DNA from 4 places in the Paenibacillus sp. CAA11 genome. Region 4 is predicted to be linked to each of the others. Evidence: riboswitches for the same ligand, from Rfam matches in the RefSeq annotation. Region 4 holds a riboswitch; each other region holds the start of a gene.
What was found. Region 4 has a riboswitch for cyclic di-AMP ahead of DCC85_RS00140 (resuscitation-promoting factor). Riboswitches for the same ligand answer to the same signal wherever they lie in the genome.
Positions count from the first base shown of each region.

Region 1: it holds a riboswitch for cyclic di-AMP, as region 4 does, so the genes downstream of both, DCC85_RS17765 (TrkH family potassium uptake protein) here and DCC85_RS00140 (resuscitation-promoting factor) in region 4, are expected to answer to the same signal.
Region 2: it holds a riboswitch for cyclic di-AMP, as region 4 does, so the genes downstream of both, kdpF (K(+)-transporting ATPase subunit F) here and DCC85_RS00140 (resuscitation-promoting factor) in region 4, are expected to answer to the same signal.
Region 3: it holds a riboswitch for cyclic di-AMP, as region 4 does, so the genes downstream of both, DCC85_RS11740 (3D domain-containing protein) here and DCC85_RS00140 (resuscitation-promoting factor) in region 4, are expected to answer to the same signal.

Region 1 covers NZ_CP028922.1:3,802,436-3,805,627, reverse strand. Annotated here, with positions in the region: gene DCC85_RS17770 (CPBP family intramembrane glutamic endopeptidase) at 1-1,032, opposite strand, end outside; cyclic di-AMP (ydaO/yuaA leader) riboswitch at 1,307-1,476, shown strand; gene DCC85_RS17765 (TrkH family potassium uptake protein) at 1,548-2,882, shown strand; gene DCC85_RS17760 (potassium channel family protein) at 2,901-3,192, shown strand, end outside.
Region 2 covers NZ_CP028922.1:669,596-672,787, forward strand. Annotated here, with positions in the region: gene DCC85_RS02970 (MFS transporter) at 1-717, opposite strand, end outside; gene DCC85_RS02975 (TetR/AcrR family transcriptional regulator) at 897-1,478, shown strand; cyclic di-AMP (ydaO/yuaA leader) riboswitch at 1,813-2,016, shown strand; gene kdpF (K(+)-transporting ATPase subunit F) at 2,275-2,352, shown strand; gene kdpA (potassium-transporting ATPase subunit KdpA) at 2,384-3,192, shown strand, end outside.
Region 3 covers NZ_CP028922.1:2,542,983-2,546,174, reverse strand. Annotated here, with positions in the region: gene DCC85_RS11745 (amino acid ABC transporter ATP-binding protein) at 1-661, shown strand, start outside; cyclic di-AMP (ydaO/yuaA leader) riboswitch at 764-923, shown strand; gene DCC85_RS11740 (3D domain-containing protein) at 927-1,610, shown strand; gene DCC85_RS11735 (ABC transporter substrate-binding protein) at 2,083-3,192, shown strand, end outside.
Region 4 covers NZ_CP028922.1:28,056-31,247, reverse strand. Annotated here, with positions in the region: gene DCC85_RS00140 (resuscitation-promoting factor) at 99-1,262, opposite strand; cyclic di-AMP (ydaO/yuaA leader) riboswitch at 1,529-1,752, opposite strand; gene DCC85_RS00135 (TatD family hydrolase) at 1,968-2,735, opposite strand; gene DCC85_RS00130 (HD domain-containing protein) at 2,752-3,192, opposite strand, start outside.

The DNA of each region.
Region 1 (3,192 bases), 1.1 Mb from region 4:
TCCCTTTTGTCTCCATAGCCCATCGCCTCCGACCAGGGAGAAATAAATGGATGCTGTCATAGCGACCGTAATCAGCCCCTGCATGATTAGAGCGAGATCCAGTGCAATTCCATCAAGTCCTTGAGACTTAAAGACAGGCAGCATATTGAGCGTGCTGACAACATTGATGAACAGATAGAAGAGTGTCAGGAAGACTCCGCGGCCAAAGGAAGCATGGGGCCGAGTCCTTGCACTATAAACGATGGCCAGGATGCCAAGAATAAATGACAGGAGTCCGTATCCACCGAATGTTAGCCAGGTGGCTAGCTTGGTTTGGCTTTTCACATAATCCGTATGTACTGCCGGCACTGTAAATTTGGACTGCATCGAAGTGACCTGCCCGTATTCATAGCCAAACACCAGCTCGGCATGAGAATTGCCAATCTTATAGCCGTTCACCTGATAAGTCAGCCCCAGTGTTTGATTCTGCTGTACGGTGAGCCCCTTGGGATCGTATCCCAGCGCTTTAAGATAAGGCTCGGCCCCAGCCGCTTTATCCTCGAGGGTTATGCTGCCCTCCAGCGCCTGCAGCTTGGACAGGCCATTCTGGTCTGTGTCCAGAATCAGTTTCTTGTCTTCAGACGACCAGGAATCTATCATTTCAAAGCCGACAACATTGCCCGTGGACATGCCAACATCGATGACGAGGGCAGAAAGCTGCGGCTCGGGCTGCTCAAACTTTACGCGGAAGCGCTCTGTCGGAAACTTCTGGTCATATTTCTTCGTATAGTCTTGGAGCAACTTCTCTTTGCTCAGGTAACCGTATAAGTCCGAATCGGTCGAATAAGTAACGAGGGGATTCTCCACATTCGAGGTATTGATCTTCAGTGTCTCTTCGGCAAAGGAAGACGCTGCCTTGATCGCCTGCTCCTTGGAAATCGCTTTGCTTGATTCCGAGGAAGCGGGATCTTGGACCACGGACGGCAGAACTTGGGTCAGGATGAAAATAACAAATCCCAGGGCCGCCAGACTCCATAATAATTTTGGTTTCAAGCTTACAACTCCTTTGTGTGTATTTGCGTGTATGAACGATAGTTACGGGAATACTTCAAAGTAAAGATAACATAAAGAAGGGGCACCTGCCAGAAACTGTGGGGAAATCAACGTGTAAATGCACATAAAACTATATAATAAACAGCAAAGCTCAGAGAATCCGAGATTACATTCCTAATGCAGCGATATTCAACATGTTTTCATTCTGTTTCATGGAAAATTCACTTTGTAGTCATTAGAAATAAGGCTTATAATCCATGATGAAATATGAGAAACGGAATATGAGCCGAATTTCATGATCATGAAAACGGGGGAACCAATCTTTTGGGGTGAATTTCTTACTGTCTCTTCTGCAGGGTACAGCAGCAGAAGGACAGTTGAATAGGGCGACCTGTGCATGCCCGAATCCGTCAGCTAACCTCGTAGGCCTATGCAGCAGGAACCCAAACCTTGAAGGCATTGGATTTCCAGTGTCTTTTTTCTTTTGACCAAAACACAAGAGGTGACCCTTACAGTTGAACAACAAACGCTTCAAATTATCTCCGCCTCAGATTCTGGTGATTGGCTTTGCCGCAATTATTTTTATTGGATCTCTGCTGCTCATGCTTCCGATTTCCATTCATCCGGAAGGCCGCCTTTCGTTCGTGGATGCATTATTTACTGCGACCTCAGCGACCTGTGTAACAGGGCTTGTCGTTGTGGATACAGGGACTTATTTTACGACCTTTGGTCAGGTCGTCATCATGCTGCTGATTCAGGTCGGAGGCTTGGGCTTTATGACCATGGCCACACTATTCTCACTAGTATTCAAACGGAAGATTTCCCTGAAGGATCGGCTGCTGCTGCAGGAGGCCATGAATCAGAACACGATGGAAGGCATCGTACGGCTAATTCGCAAGGTATTATTATATTCTCTTGTCATTGAAGCTTGCGCAGCCGTGCTATTTACGATTCGTTGGGCCGTGGATATGCCCTTTGGACGAGCGGTTTACTTCGGCATCTTCCATGCAGTGTCCATGTTTAACAATGCAGGATTCGACCTGTTTGGAGGGTACCGGAGCTTGACCCAGTTCGTGAGCGACCCGCTTGTAAATTTCGTGGCGATGTTTTTGATAGTATCTGGAGGAATTGGCTTTATCGTAATCTCAGATGTCGTGGATTACCGGAAGAACCGCAAGCTGTCTCTGCATTCCAAAGTGGTTCTGTCCATGACGGCCGCCTTGATTGTGATCGGCGCCTTGGTTATCTTTGTCTTTGAATTCACCAATCCGAAGACGCTTGAGCCGCTTAGCTGGGCAGGCAAGTTCTGGGGCTCGCTGTTCCAGTCTGTGACGCCGCGTACAGCCGGCGCAAATACGCTGGATATCGGCTCCCTCCGTCAGGCGACCCAGTTCTTCATGATCATCTTGATGTTTATTGGGGCTTCTCCAAGCTCGACCGGGGGCGGGATTAAGACGACAACCTTTACCATCCTGATCGGATCTATGTTCTCTATGATTCGGGGGCGGGACGATCTGGTGCTCTTCCGTTACCGCCTGGTTCAAGAGCGGATATTGAAGGCGCTGACCATTACTCTGCTTGCGTTGTTCCTCGTCGTGGCTATTGCGATGATTCTGTCGACCACGGAGGACAGCAGCTTCCTCAGCATTCTCTTTGAGACGACATCCGCGTTCGGGACGGTGGGCTTAACGATGGGATTGACAGGCAAGCTGACCCTGATCGGCAAGCTGCTTATTAGCTTCACCATGTTTGCAGGCCGGCTGGGGCCTTTAACTTTAGCCTATGCGTTAGGGCCGAAGAAGGGTAAGGAATTATATAAACACCCTGAAGGCAAAATGATTATTGGATAAGGAGTTTGACCATCTATTATGAAAAAACAACAGTTTGCGGTCATTGGCCTTGGCCGCTTCGGCTCAAGTCTGGCCCTGGAGCTTATGGATTTAGGGTATGAAGTTCTGGGTGTGGACCGGAATGAAGAGGTCGTAAATCAAATGAGCAATTACTTAACTTATACAGTTACGGCTGATGCTACAGATGAAGAGATGCTGCGCTCTCTCGGAATCCGGAATTTTGACTGCGGTATTGTCGCTATTGGCGACGATATCCAGCCAAGCATTCTGGCCACCATTCTGCTTAAGGAGCTAGGGATCAAAACCGTCG
Region 2 (3,192 bases), 640 kb from region 4:
CGTCCACAGCGTGCTGAACGCCGTAAAGATGAATAAGGCCAGCAAGGCCCTTATTCGCAGCACCCGCTCCTGGATGAACAAGGTGAAAACAGACAGAAGCAGCTTCGAATATGGCATGCGGCTATGCCGCTTCTCGTCTGCTGGAAGCATGCGCCGCAGCAGCATGGACGAGATCAGCAGCAGCAGGGCGGAGACAAGGTAGACGGAGCGCCAGCCGGCAAGATCGGTCAGCAGCCCGGCGGCGGTTCTGGCCAGCAAGATGCCGATCACGACGCCGCTTGTGACCTGGCCAACGATGCGGCCTCGTGAGGAGGGGGAGGCTAGAGCTGCTGCGAAGGCGACCAAAGTTTGGGTGACAACGGCGAGCAGCCCCACGACAGCTATGCCGGCGAGAAAGACCATGCTGTTTGGAGCTAAGGCTACAATCAGTAAGGCCAGCACGGATAACCCCATCTGGCCGGTCACGAGCCTGCGGCGGTCCCATAGATCGCCGAGCGGGACGAGCAGAGCTAGACCTAGGGCGTAACAAACCTGGGTAACCGTAATAACCGCACCGACATGTGCAGGTAAAATGCCAAACTCTGATGCTATAGAGTCCAAAAGAGGCTGAGCGTAATAAATATTGGCAACAGATAGCCCGCAGGCTACGGCAAACAACCATGGCAGCAGCCCGGTCATGGAGCTCGGCTGTACGGCTCTGGATTTTGTATTTGACATCAGAATAACCTACTTTCATTTTATAATACATACTGATCGGTATAAAATAATATTATGAATCATAAGGAGGATGTGGTCTGTTTGTCAAGATGAATTATGTAAATCATTGACATGTTCAAGCTTTTTAACTTAATATTTATTTACTTGTTGGTATAGTAAGAGGGGAGGAAGGATCATCCATGGTGAGACCTCGGGAATTTGTTAAGGAGCAGGCGCTGGAAGAAGCCATGCAGTTATTTTGGGACAAAGGCTATGAAGCTACCTCGTTAAGTGATTTAACGGCTGGCATGGGCATTCAGCGTCCGAGTCTGTATGCCGCCTTCGGGGATAAGAAGCAGCTGTTTGAATCGGCACTGCGCAAGTACACGGCAGAGCATGCCTTGCACGTAAAAACGATGCTAGCGGCCGGGGCTTCAGTCAAGGAGGGATTTCGCCTTTTGTTCGAAGGGGTTGTGGATGAAGCGGGTCAAGGCGACAGCTCACGGGGCTGCTTCTGCATTAATACGATGGTGGAGCTGGCCCCGCATGATGAGAAATTCGAAATTTTGACCCGTGAGCATCAGATGTATCTAGCGGCCATATTTCAGGAAGCTCTGGAGAAGGGGAAAGAGGCAGGCGAATTAGCACCCAAGCTGAATGTCAAGGCCGTGGCACAGACACTGGTGGTTTCGCTTATCGGGCTAACGGTGCTGATGAAGTCACGCCCGGACCGGGCGTTTGCAGATCATTCCATACAGATGGTGCTTGGTCTGATTGACTAGGTTGTCTGAGGGTCTATGGGTCTATGCTGCCATCAGGTTAGCCTCTTATTTAGGCTCATCAGGTACGGAAGATGCTGCATAACGACAGCAAGTAAAGCCTCCTGCCGAATTTTAGAGTTCAGGGGGAGGCTTTGCAGGTCCTCATGTGTGATTTTCGAAAAATTATGAAAACAGCATGAAAAACAAAGCAATTCATCGGAACGTGTGAATTTTATTTATAATTTTCAGTTTTTTGAATCCAGCGCAGCTCCTTTTTCGTGATTTTGCCAAAAACATAATTTTACAATCTACATGGTGCAGAGGTATGATTCGTCTCGTACCTGAAAACCACATATTCGCAAGTCCGCTTAATTTCCTGTAAAGGAAAGCGGGGGAACCAACAATGATCAGGCCGGGAAGTGGGAGCCGGAAGATCATTAGGGGTGAATCCTGTTCAGTCGCCAGCAGGGCAAGTGCCTGCATGGTCCAAGAACGGGTAGGGCGACTCTCACCGCCCGAATCCGACAGCTAACCTCGTCAGCGTATGGAGAGAGGATGGTGTCATGTGACCGTTATTTAAGATCACGGGGATATTCCTCTGTGGTCTTTTTTGTTGTGCCATGAAATGGATGATTAGGATCTTGATGGCTCTGTCCTTACAGAGCGGACTATTTATTTGCAAGGTTTGCAAGGGAAGGAGCGCAACATAAATGACGGATCTATATATGCTAGCCCTTCTTGCTATGGGCTTTGGCTTGATTGTCTTGTTCCTGTTCTGGTGCTCACGGGTCGTGGATGATAAAAGGGGGGCTAAGCGATGATTTTGATCCTAATCGTAACCCTGCTGCTGTTCATCTATCTGGTCTATGCTCTGATTCACCCTGAGAAATTCTAGGCAGGCTATGAAGAATTAGGAGGAACCTGATATGGGCATCGTGCAAATTGCAGTTGTCATTGTGATATTGATCCTGCTGGTTAAGCCGGTAGGTACTTATTTGTTCCATGTGTTCTCAAATGAGCCGAATAGGCTGGAGCGCTGGTTTGGTCCGGCAGAGCGCGGCATTTACAGACTGATTGGCCTTAAATCGACGAAGGGCATGTCTTGGAAAAAGTATGCGCTCAGCTTCCTGCTGACGAATCTTGTGCTTGTGATCTTCAGCTACTTGATTCTGAAGCTGCAGGGAGGACTGCCATTCAATCCCTCAGGCACGAAAGGCATGGAAGGAACGCTGAACTTCAATACGGTGATCAGCTTCATGACCAACACCAATCTGCAGCATTACAGCGGGGAGACCGGGCTGACTTACTTCTCGCAGATGGCTGTTATTACTATGATGATGTTCACCTCTGCTGCCAGCGGTTTTGCCGTTGCGATTGCGTTTGTAAGGGGGATTACTGGCAGAGCCTCTGTAGGTAATTTTTTTCAGGATTTTGTCAAGGCGCATACGCGTGTGTTCATCCCGCTGGCGTTGATCGTCTGCCTGGCTCTTGTGGCCCTTCACGTCCCGCAGACTCTGAAGCCGGCAGCCGACGTGGTGACGCTTGAAGGAAGCCGGCAGGAAATCGCTATGGGGCCGGTTGCATCGCTGGAGGCGATTAAGCATCTGGGCACGAACGGGGGCGGATTTTTCGGGGCGAACTCGGCTCACCCCTTCGAGAATCCGAGTCCGCTGACGAATGTGATTGAGATCTTGTCCATGTGGACGCTCCCGGCTGCATTGCCGTATACCTTTGG
Region 3 (3,192 bases), 2.4 Mb from region 4:
CCTTGAAATCAAGCAGGGAGAGGTCGTAGTATTGATTGGGCCCAGCGGCTCGGGAAAAAGTACATTCCTTCGCTGTTTAAATCTCCTGGAGACGCCATCAGACGGTGAAATATTATTTGAAGGCAAATCCATAACAGATAAGAGGCATGATATTAATGCTACTCGGGAGAAAATGGGAATGGTGTTCCAGCATTTCAACCTATTCCCGCACAAGTCGGTGCTGAAGAACATTACCTTGGCTCCGATGAAGGTTAAAGGTCTGGATAAGGTAAAGGCAGAGCAAATTGCTACGGATCTTCTAAGAACGGTTGGTCTTGAGGATAAGAAAAATGCGTATCCTTCTCAGCTATCAGGCGGGCAAAAGCAGCGGATAGCAATCGCTCGTGCGCTTGCGATGGAGCCGCACGTAATGCTATTTGATGAGCCTACTTCGGCATTGGACCCCGAAATGGTCGGGGAAGTGCTTGACGTTATGAAGAGGTTGGCAGAGAAAGGGATGACGATGGTCATCGTTACCCATGAGATGGGATTTGCCCGTGAAGTAGGCGACCGTATTCTCTTTATGGATCAAGGGCTCATTGTAGAGCAGGGGACACCAGAGCAGGTCTTTAGCTCCCCTCAGCACCCGCGAACCAAGGACTTCTTGAGCAAGGTGCTGTAACTTCATATTTAGGCAAAAAACACGGCATGTTCCATGTCGTGTTTTTTGCTGTTCCATAGGTGGTAACACTTACCTGAATCAAAGGTTACAAATTTGTGATATATTTGGGGAGTGCCGAATCCCTATACAGCAGGGAACGGGGGATGATTTTTCCGAAGATGAACGTTTATCTTCTTGGGGTGAAGCGCTTTACTCTTAGCGCCGGGCCATCCTTGGGTCCGAATCCGACAACTAACCTCGGAGGCAATTCGAAGGAGGATTACATATGAAATTTGCTTTCAGAAAAAACAAAAATGTTAACAAATTGCCGTTTGTATTGAAGACTGCGGCACTGACACTTACTCTTGCTGCCGCCCTGCAGGGTGCGTCTGCTTATGCTGCGGGCACTGTGCATACGGCGAAGGAAGGAGACACTTTTTATCTGCTGGCCAAGCAGTATGGAGTATCGGTAAATCAGCTGATGAGCGCAAATCCTAGCGTTAAGGCAAACAATATTTATGCAGGCCTGTCTATTCAAATTCCGGGAGAAAATGCGGCTAAGCTGGAGGCCTCTTCCACTGAGGCTGTTAAGCTGCTGAATGCTTCAGCATCCAGCCATCAGGTCACAGCTTGGGGGAAAACCTTTAACTACTCTAATACGATTAATGTTGTAGCTACTGCTTATTCGGCGGCAGCCAGCGAGAACGGGCAGTGGGGCGCTGTTGATTATTATGGAAAACCACTAAGTCTCGGGACAATTGCTGTTGATCCTGCTGTAATTCCAATGGGCACTAAAGTATTGGTAACTGGGCATAGTCATCCCGGCCTCCCTAAACAGGCATTTGTTGCTACGGCTTCAGATCAGGGGAGTGCGATTAAGGGCAAGCGAATTGATATTTTCATTCCAGGTTCGCAGCAGTCCGCCAGCCAGTTTGGCTTCCAGGATGTAAAGCTGTATGTTTTAAATTAGATGATGTAAATTAGTCCTCCGAGATATTAAGGGGGTACACACGAGTAAATTCTCAGAGCTGGGGCTCCGTTATATCGATGCTAGATCCATACCCCATTGCTGTTTTATTTTTACTCTTTCTTCGAAAATGGAGCGCTTGTTCAGCCGCGCATGTCCATATGTTTTTTTAGAAACCAAAAGTCCACGCGTCCCAAAGAAGACGCGGGGGCTTTTTTTTAGATTTTCCGGATATATGTTTAGAAATCCATTTGAGAGAGGGACGTCACGGAGCTGACTTCATCGGATGATAATCGCTGTCGTCATTCCCAACCGTGCCCTGGGACCTCCATAATCTCCTCGCCGTTCGATCTGGACTCCCCCAATAATTACCACGGTAAGATTCTCATCTCTTCATAAGATTATACCGATATATTAAGAGTGTGCATTTGTGCACAAATAATACAAATTTGCTGACAATGCGGAGGGAAACTTAATGAGGAGACAGCTGAAGATGGTACTTTCGCTGGTATGTTTATTGATGGTTATGGGATGTTCAACTTCTCCAGGTACAGAGCAAACAACCCGGATCACCTTTCTGAATTCCAAAACCGAGATAAAAGCTCAAATGGAGGAAATGGCGAAACAATACAACCAAGCGCATCCCGGAGTAACTTTGGAGATTATAACTGCACCGGAAGGGACTTCAGCCTATCAAAAGCTGATGTCAATGTATGGCTCGGGAAGTGCGGCAACCCTGTCGATGCTCGATCCTGGGGACGCTCAACAGTTTCTGGATAAGGCAGTTGATCTAAGCCAAGAAAAATGGGTGGATGAAACGATAGACAATGGATTGGACGCCGTGAAGAAGAACGAATCTATGGTTGGTTTTCCGTTCGCGGTTGAAGGGTACGGATTAATTTACAATAAGAAGGTGCTCGACAAGGCGGTTGGAGGCTCATTCGATCCTTCCTCGGTAAAAAGCCGAAGCAGTTTAAACTTGTTAATGAACCAAATCAAGGAGACGGGTGTAGAACCCGTTATGCTCTCCCCGATGGACTGGTCGCTCGGTTCCCATCTTTTAACGGTATCTTACGCCGTTCAACCCGGAGGGGGCTCCAAGTTTGTTAAGGACATGCAGAACAGCTCCATAGAAATGTCCCGAAATGATGTGATGAACGGGTGGGTTCAAACCCTGGATTTGCTTAAAGAGAACAATATCAACAAAAATTCGCCGATGAGCAGCACCTTGGAAGACGGAGCCAAGGCTTTAGGAGAAGGAAAAGTAGGGCTTTGGTTTATGGGCAACTGGGCTTGGGATGTAATTAAGAGCAATGATAAAGCCAATGGGGAGTACGGTTTCTTGCCGTTACCGTTGAACGATGATACGGAGGACCCTATTAATGCCAAAATTACGGTTGGTGTAACCAAGTATATACTTATCGACTCTACGACCACCACGCCCAAGCAGCAGGAGGAAGCCAAGAAGTTTCTTGATTGGCTTGTATTCGATAAGTCCGGACAGGAGTTTCTGGTCAATCAGACGAACACGATCCCCGCGTTTAAGAATATTGCTTTAGAACCTGCCGATCCTTTGGGTAAATCG
Region 4 (3,192 bases):
CCTTTCCGTGTAAAACAAAAAGAAGAGGAAAGCTCCTCTTCTTAGTTTAACGTAATTATATCAATATAATAACGAATTATATTCTTAAAGTAAACGGATCAGTTCAGCTCCGGTTTGGTTGGTCCAATCACATACACGGTGCGGCCCTTCTTACGTCCAAATTTATTGGCCGTTTTTAAACTATCATAATACACATCGATTTTGTTGCCTTTAATGGCGCCACCGGTATCTTCCGCACGGCGGAAGCCTACCCCCTCAATATATACCCACCAGCCCAGTGGGATCACTTTCGGGTCAACCGCAATCGTTCTGCCTTCCGTTACGCTTGTTCCTGATGCTGTCTTCGTTCCAATTCCGCTTTCCTCCGAGGAGTAGGCCGTCATGGATACATTTTTAATCAGCTTTTTATATTTAAAACTTACGCCGCCCTTAGTGACCTTATTGTTCTGGCTTATCTTCACCGCTCCGGGTTCCCGGGTGATGCTGGCAGACAGGACCTCGGGCTTAGGCTTAACCGGCTCGGGCTTCTTCGTGCCGACGGCAATGATCTTCGCCTGGGGCTTCTTCTCGACCGTCTTGTTCAGCCATCTCTTAGAGACAAATTCTCCGTCCTGAAACACTTTCTCTACTCGGCTCACGACCTTACCGTTGCTGCCTTGCTGAACCACCTTGGTCTTGCCGACAAGCAGGGTAGGATCTTTCTTCTTCACGACCTGATAAGGAACTGTAATCGGCTCCTCTACCGTATGTTTGTTCACGCGGACTACACGGATTTTCAAGTCGGGAGTAATGCCGGCTGAAAGCGAAGGATACACTTTATCTTGTTCCGATACAGAAACGCCTAGTTTGGTAAAGACGCTCTTAACGGTATCTTCTGTGGTGTAGTAGCTATTGCTCTTGCCGTCAGCAAGCACAGTAACTTTCACAGCGCGGTCAATCACGATCTGATCGCCGTCCTTAAGCTCACTGTCTACTGCAGCTGAAATATCATCCTGCGGTTTAAGCTCGATGGATTGTTCATCCAGCAGGGACCCCACCGATGAGGTTCGAGTCTCAACGGTTTGCTCCTTCCCGTCAATTACCAGATGAATGCTCTTGCTCGCCTGACCGTATACCCAGGCCAATACGATGCAAACTACCGCGATGGCTAATATAGCGAATATTGAAATGAGACGTACCTTGTCATGCTTCCATCGCAACGCGTAAGACATACTGGATGATCGTGAACCATGGGTTGTTTCGTTCTTTCTGAACACGCCCACTTCTTCCGTCCTCCTCCATAGCCTCGCCGTCTAGGTTGATGCATGATTACATATGACGCGACTATATACCGATTTTTTACGGAACGCTATAAAGCCCTGCATTCCGCATCCTTCCCCAGTCTGTTTGGCATAAAGTCACCCCCGTTTTACAACAGTATGACGTGCCTATCAGTTTTATTCAAAACAAAAGAAGCCATAGAAAGAGTTAGAGGAACTCTTTCGTGGCTTCCGAAAATGTCTTGGATGCTTGATAGGACGCACGAGGTTGCCTCTCTCATATGACGCTTACGGGGTTAGCTGTCGGGTTCGGGCGTAGAGAGACGCCCTATCTCAGTTCACCCGCTCATGGCGAGTGACCTCAAATTCACCCCAAAGACCCGGTAAAGAAATCGAAATGCTTGAAGCCCATCAAGTAGCATTAAATCAAAGCAAGCTTCAGCGCATCGGTTCCCCCGTTCTCCAGAAATAGGAGATTCAGCGAGACTGGTTCATGGAACCATGTAAGGACTGACGTTCCGGCGTAGCCGAATGACGCAAATCCATTACTGAAAAGATTCTATCCTTTTTGGAACCATGTTGTAAAGGAGAGATCAACTACGTTTTTTTAAAAAAATGGTTAAAAATCTGTAATAAACTCTGTTTTTTTAATTAAAAAACATTAATCTTTTCCAAAATCTCGTTTTTTCATCGGTTTTGCTCCCGATATCAGCGAATGTCAAATCGTTCCAGTGCATTTTGGGTAGTGATTTGCGCGATTTCCTCCAAGGACATCCCCTTGAGCTCGGCCGCCATCTCAGCCACTAAACGAACGTGAGCAGACTCATTTCTTTTTCCACGGAATGGGTGTGGTGTTAAATATGGGGAGTCCGTTTCAATGAGCAAACGATCGAGTGGAACCTGTTTTAGGACCTCTTTAGGCTGCTTTGCATTTTTAAACGTGATCGGCCCGCCAAACGAGATATGGAATCCCATATTCATACATAATTTGGCAGTTTCCCAGCTTCCTGAAAACGAATGCATGATGCCTCCAACTTCGCTGGCCTTCTCTTCCCGCAAAATCTTCACAATATCCTCATGTGCGTCACGATCATGAATGACAATCGGCATGCCAAGCTCTCGGGCCAATCCGATTTGACGGCGGAAGACCTGATGCTGCACTTCTTTGGGGGAAGTATCCCAGTAGTAATCAAGTCCAATTTCCCCAATGGCTACCACCTTGTCATGCTTGCACAGCTCAGCAATCCAGTCCAAATCCTCGTCCAGCATAGTAATTGCGTCCTGCGGATGCCATCCGACGGCAGCGTATATGAAATCATAAGTTTCAGCAAGCTTCATGGTCGAAGGGATCGTCTCCCGGTTAAATCCGACATTAACCATCCGGGTTACACCGGCTTCAACAGCACGGGCAATCGTCTCCTCCCGATCTTCGTCAAATTGTGGTGCATCCAGATGCGTATGAGTATCAAACAGCATATTGTACAGTTCCTCCTTACACTTCAAAAAGTTGTGCGATATGTTGCGGCAGTTGGTCCTTTACCGCTTCCAGCTTCTCCTTCGGATAATACAAATGGCAACGGCCACGGTGTAGACCGCTAATCGAACGAACGATATCGGATACCTCAGAAATTTCGCGCAGATTGTCCTGCCTGTCCAGCAGCAGAATCTCCTTGCCCTTCAGCTCATCATCAGGACGGAACACATCATAAGGCAGGTCTGTCGGAAAATCAATTTCTAAGTCATATTCAGCATTCAGCCCTACTTGTGCGAATGCGCTGCGCAGCTGATCGACCATTTCCATATCGATATGATCAAGTTCTACATATTTATACAGCCTTCTATCTAAAAATCTGGCACAGAGGCTGCCCAGAAGCTCATCTTCTTCATTTGTCCACTGCATGAAGGCCGTCTGCACCAAAGCTTCATCCAGAAG